2 regions of the Pseudoalteromonas sp. 20-MNA-CIBAN-0454 genome follow, and region 1 is predicted to be linked to the other one. Evidence: predicted binding sites of a transcription regulator. Region 1 holds the regulator's gene; the other holds the start of a gene.
The links. The regulator sigma-54, encoded in region 1, starts transcription at its own class of promoters, with help from an activator protein. The targets are predictions, from matches to a motif close to GTTGGCACGNNNNTNGNNT.
Positions count from the first base shown of each region.

Region 1 (3,154 bases):
ACACACTATTTTAGTGCCTGTAGACGTAAAAAAAGAACAAAAACTCAATAAAGGTCAGCCATGAGTACATTAAAAGCAGAGCTATTAGCAAAAAGCTATAAAGGCCGTGAAGTTGTTAAAAATGTAGGACTTGAAGTAAAAGCTGGCAGCATTGTTGGTTTACTTGGCCCAAATGGCGCAGGTAAAACCACTACCTTTTACATGATTGTAGGCTTAGTTCATAGCGACAAAGGTAAAATATTAATTGATGATAACGATATTACCTTACTTCCTATGCACAGCCGTGCTCGTTTAGGTATTGGTTATTTACCACAAGAATCTTCTATTTTTAGAAAGCTCACTGTGTATCAAAATTTAATGGCTATTTTAGAAACGCGTAAGCAACTAAATAAACAAGCCAGGGAAGAAACCCTAAATAGTTTATTGGACGAATTTAGCCTGCAACATATTCGCGACAGCTTAGGTATGGCGCTATCTGGTGGTGAACGTCGCCGCGTAGAAATAGCACGTGCTTTAGCTGCAGATCCTAAATTTATATTGCTTGATGAGCCCTTTGCTGGCGTGGATCCTATTTCAGTACTCGATATTAAAAAAATTATAGAACACCTTAAAAATCGTGGTATTGGCGTACTAATTACCGACCACAATGTAAGGGAAACCCTTGATGTTTGTGAAAAAGCCTACATTGTTTCTCATGGGGAGCTAATTGCATCTGGTACTCCTGAATTTGTATTAAACGATAAAACAGTACGTGATGTTTATTTAGGCGAGCAGTTCAAACTGTAATATTTATGTTATTACTATAAGCATCTGCTAAGATTAATCATATCAATTTATAAGGATTGTTAGAGATAAATGAGGCAATCATTACAGCTGCGCATGGGCCAGCAACTTACAATGACTCCGCAACTGCAACAGGCTATTCGCTTATTGCAGCTTAGTACCTTGGATCTCCAGCAAGAAATACAAGAAGCACTTGATAGCAACCCATTACTTGAAGTTGATGAACAAGATTACACGGAAGAATCAGCAGGTAAAAACGAGCAAAAAGCAGATGACATTACTGTTAGCGCCTCTGCTGACGACACCCCAAGCGAGTATGAGCAAGATAGCGGCGAAGCACTAAATAAAGACACCATAAGCGACGACATGGCCATGGATGTATCATGGGATGAATATATGAGCGCAGCGCCTGCCTCTTCATCAGGGCCAATGCCTGAAGATGAATCTATTTATCAAGGTGCATCAACCGAAACCCTGCATGAATACTTAATGTGGCAATTACAGCTCACCCCTTTTAGCCCTACCGACGAAGCTATTGCCATAGCTATCGTTGAAGCCGTAGATGACTCTGGTATTTTAACCCTCAGTTGCGAAGACCTTTTAGCAAGCTTTAACCAAGAAACTGACGACGAACACGAAGTAGAACTAGATGAAATAGAAGCAGTGCTAAAGCGCATTCAATTATTTGATCCTGTTGGTATTGCAGCTCGCAGCTTGCAAGAATGCTTATGCATTCAATTAAATCAATTTGATAAAGACACCCCTTATATTAACGAAACAAAAATGGTGTTAACTGATCATATCGATTTACTCGCTGCTCGCGACTATCGTACGTTAATGAAAAAAACTAAGCTCAAAGAAGAAGAGCTTAAAGAAATAATGACACTTATTCATACGCTTAATCCTAAGCCTGCGGATACTATTGTCAGAGAAGAGTCTGAATACGTTATACCTGACGTGTCTGTTAAAAAAATAAAAGGCCGCTGGGTGGTAGAGCTAAACCCAGATAGCATGCCAAAAATACGTGTTAACAGCCAATATGCGGCTATGTCTCGTACAGTAAAATCCAGCGGTGACAGCCAATTTATTCGCTCGCACTTACAAGAAGCTAAATGGTTTATTAAAAGCCTAGAAAGTAGAAACGAAACACTCCTGAAAGTAACTAATTGTATTGTTAAGCAGCAACAAGCGTTTTTTGAACATGGCCCAGAAGCCATGAAACCTATGGTATTAAACGATGTTGCCGAAATAGTTGAAATGCACGAGTCGACTATTTCACGGGTCACTACGCAAAAATATATGCACACTCCACGTGGCATTTTTGAGCTTAAGTACTTTTTTTCAAGCCATGTAAGCACCGAAAATGGTGGCGAATGTTCATCAACTGCCATACGTGCCCTGATTAAAAAGTTGATAGCTGCAGAAAACTTAGCCAAACCATTGAGTGATAGCAAGATTGCAGATATATTGGCTGAGCAAGGAATTAAAGTAGCTAGACGGACAATTGCAAAATATCGCGAATCTCTGGCTATTCCCCCGTCGAATCAACGTAAAAGCTTGATTTAAGACGTACAACAAAGAGGAAAATGCTGATGCAACTAAACTTAACTGGTCGTCATGTAGACATTACAGACTCATTAAGAGACTATGTAAATAATAAATTTGCAAAGCTGCAAAGACACTCAGATCACATAACTAATGTGCATGTTATTCTCGATGTAGAAAAATTAAGTCAAAAAGCTGAAGCAACAATTTTTGTAAGTGGCGCTGAGCTATTTGCATCGACCGAACACCAAGATATGTACGCTGCCATTGACTCGTTGATTGACAAACTCGATCGTCAAGTAATTAAACACAAAGAGAAGTTTGCTCGACACTAACACTATGAAATTAAGCTCACTTATATGCCAGGACTGCAGCAAAGCTGTGGTCCTTTTTAATAGTAAAAAAAGAATTTTAGAATTCATCAGTGAACTCGCGCATAAAAAAATGCCGTATTTACCTCAGCAAGATATTCTCACTGCTTTATTGGCAAGAGAAAAGCTAGGTAGTACCGGTATTGGCCGAGGAATAGCAATTCCACATGGCCGTATGAGCGGGGCACAAGAGCCTCTTGCCTTAATTTTAATAAGCGAAACCGCTATTAATTTTGATGCAATTGATAATCGTCCAGTTGATATTTTTGTTGCGCTTATAGTGCCCGATGGCGATAACCAGCAGCACTTGAAAACACTAGCCACAATAGCTGATAAACTAAACGATAAAGAGTTTTGTAAGCAATTGCGTGCGGCAAAGTCTGATGAAGCGTTATACCAAGTTATTTTGGATCAATCCTAGTTACTAATAAAGGGGTGGTAAATGGAATTAATTA
Region 1 covers NZ_JBEOOB010000011.1:7,897-11,050, reverse strand. The annotation lists gene lptA (lipopolysaccharide transport periplasmic protein LptA) at 1-64, shown strand, start outside; gene lptB (LPS export ABC transporter ATP-binding protein) at 61-786, shown strand; gene AAEZ22_RS07190 (RNA polymerase factor sigma-54) at 856-2,349, shown strand; gene hpf (ribosome hibernation promoting factor) at 2,376-2,663, shown strand; gene ptsN (PTS IIA-like nitrogen regulatory protein PtsN) at 2,668-3,120, shown strand; gene rapZ (RNase adapter RapZ) at 3,142-3,154, shown strand, end outside.

Region 2 (3,154 bases), on a different contig from region 1:
TATAAAAGAGCATTGAGTTGTTCTACCTCACTAATTAATCAATGGACGTTATCAGAATTTGTTTTTAGCGGTGAATACGATCGTAATTTAAAAGTACTTAGGCAGCGTTTACGTACGAATAAAGAGCATATGCGACGTTGCTTACAGCAAGCCATGCCAAAAGGTACACGGATCAGCGATCCACAAGGTGGCTGTGTTATTTGGTTAGACTTAGGCTGCGAGTATGATAGCCAAAAGCTATTTTCGTTAGCGCTTGAGGTAGGTATAAGCATTACTCCAGGGTTGATATTTTCAGCTTCAAATAAATACAAAAGCTGTATAAGGCTAAGCTATGGTGTGCAGTGGAGTGAGCAAATAGAGCAAGCAATTGTCACACTAGGTAAACTTACCTTACTAGCAAAAAAGTAGCCTAATTTAAAGGGGATCAACAGCTTGTAACAAGTTTTTCGGCACAATAAAAAACAGCCGTTAAGTTAAGCGTAACGGCTGCAAAGGGATGTTAAATAATTACCTAAGTGAAGTTTGTAAACTAGTTTTGTTTAAAGCTAAATAATTGGTAACCTTTAAGTTCAGGTACTTGTACTACTAGCTGTTCTTCTTGTTTAGCTATATTGGCAAAATTTTCGCATAAGGCATTGGCACGTTTTTCGAGCGCATCGGCATGCTGCTCTACTTTTTCTTCTATTTGCGTACCCATATTTTCCATACGTTGTTCAAAGGCTTGCATGTCGCCTCCTGAGCCAAGTAATTCAGAACCTAAAGCAACTAAAATACTCCCCATAGATTGCATTACAGCAGACTCAACAGCGGTCTCTATTTGTTGTTCAAACTGCTGCTCAAAGTTTTCACCAAATTGGTTAAAGCTTTGCTGGCCCATAACAAAGGTATCTTGTTGATAAAAAGTATTTTGTACTTCAAGTTTAATGTCGTCCATTAACGATGAGATATTATCGAGGCCATCAATATTAAAAGCATTAGCAACTTCTTGCAGTGCAACACCTGCAATTTTAACGCCTTCTAAGGCTATATTTGCTACTTCGGGTAATTGCGTGCGTAAACTATCTGAATATTGAGTTAGCGCCTTTTGCTGGGAATGATTAAGCGCTACCGATTCACCATTAATGGTTAAATTGCCATTGGTATTAAATTGCATAGTTTGCTTATTGGCGGTAAAAATCTCTAGTTCGTCAGGCTTAATACGTACATCATTTTTAAATTCTACATTACATTGCTCATTATTAAATGACACTGTTGAATCGTTATCATTATGTGCCACAACGGCAGGTGCACATATTAAAGTGCTCATTAATAGTAATTTTTTCATATTTATTCTCAGTTTTTTATTGATGATAAATAAGTAATAACAAGTTTAGTGCCAATATTTTTTTATTATATTAAACAATAGGTTGGTTTTATTTTTAGTATTATCTATAGCAAAGGTTTATTATAAAAAAACTATTTTTTAGTCAAATTGGCTAAAGCTAGAGCAGTAATTAATTTTATTTATCGATACGATAAAAAACTCTCACTTTCCATAAAGCGAATTTAGCGCTATTTATTCACAGTATTGACATGGAGGCTATTTAAGATAGCTACATGGCTTTATTTTGGCGCTAAACTGCATTGCACTTTATGTGTCGAACATTTTAATTTTACCAATTATTGCGATTATAAAATCCTTGGTTGGTCTCAAACACTTTATGGAGTGGGTTGTGGGTAAGACATTTAGTTACGATGCGCTAGATGACGATTTTGTTGAAGACGAGTACGAAATGCTCGGGCGTAATCAGCACGATAAGAACAAGCAAAAGGTTAAGAAAAAGTTGGAAGACTACCTTGAGCAAAAGCGCTTGCGTAAAAACCTAGGCGAAGACGATTTAAGCGATTACACCGATTAAATTGCGCTAGTATAACTAAAGTACCAATGTGAATTAGACTCTAAATGTACGCTTTTATGTATGTTTAAATTTTGATTAGATTGGCAATAAAGAGGCTGTGTGCCTCTTTATTACTTTTAAGCGGCGTTACTTATTGCTTTGTTGCAGTGCTTTTTGAATGGTGAGCTCTAGCTTTTCTGGCTTGGTAAAGGGTGCATAGCGTTTAATTGGTGAGCCGTCTGCTGCGATTAAAAACTTAGTAAAGTTCCACTTTATTTTGCGAGTTAAAAAGCCTGGTTGTGTCGATTTCAAATAACGAAATACCGGATGAGCATGCTCTCCGTTTACCTCTACTTTAGCGGCCATTAAAAAATTAACCCCGTAGTTTATTAAACATCCTTGCTCTATCTGCTGTGCATCTCCGGGTTCTTGCTGATTAAACTGATTACACGGAAATCCTAAAATTACTAAGCCTTGGCTAGCATATTTATTATGCAAAGCCTGTAGTGACTCGTACTGGTAGGTAAAACCACACTTGCTTGCCGTGTTTACAATAAGCACGACTTTACCAGCAAACTCGCTAAAATTAATGGTGTTACCTTGCAAACTGGTGGCGCTTAACTGATGAAACTTGTGCATTATTTATGCTTTACCTTATCTTTGTTGATGCTCAATTTACTCTTTTAAGTACATTGCTTAATATGGTTGTTGTATATATTAAGACTATTTTTTAATTTAAAATTAAAAATAATCCCATACCCGCAATCGTAGTGTAGTAAATATTATGGGTTTTATAAGCCACAATAATAGCTACTATAGCCGCACTTAAATAAGGGTTTTGCCAATTTAAATTAATGCCATCATCGTTTAAAAATACAATAGGTACCCAAATAGCCGTAAGTACCGCTGGTGCACTAAAACTTAAAAATTGTTGCATTTTAGGCCCAACTTTAAAGGGTAAAGCGCGGTGCAAAAATAAGTAACGGGTAAAAAAGGTAATACAGGCCATTAGTAAAATAGTGGTCATCATAAGTTGCGCTCCTTTTTGGCAGTTATTCTTGCTGTAAAGTATCCTGCGCTCATGGCCAGTAATGCAGAGCTCACCAGCCATAACTCAAATCCGGTACTTTTAAACAGTGTAGCGCTAATGCCTGCGACTATAACTGTAACGAGTGAGGCGAGGCTTTTAACACCCGGAATAACTAAAGCTATAAATGTAGCGGCTATAGCAAAGTCGAGGCCCAAATGGGTTAAATCGGGGAGCATAGTACCAGCAA
Region 2 covers NZ_JBEOOB010000017.1:59,595-62,748, reverse strand. The annotation lists gene AAEZ22_RS10120 (aminotransferase-like domain-containing protein) at 1-408, shown strand, start outside; gene AAEZ22_RS10115 (YggN family protein) at 530-1,324, opposite strand; gene AAEZ22_RS10110 (PA3496 family putative envelope integrity protein) at 1,713-1,898, shown strand; gene AAEZ22_RS10105 (glutathione peroxidase) at 2,025-2,516, opposite strand; gene AAEZ22_RS10100 (AzlD domain-containing protein) at 2,608-2,907, opposite strand; gene AAEZ22_RS10095 (AzlC family ABC transporter permease) at 2,904-3,154, opposite strand, start outside.
Region 2: a site for sigma-54 is predicted at 1,362-1,380, ahead of AAEZ22_RS10115 (YggN family protein). Genes of this name have one in related genera too.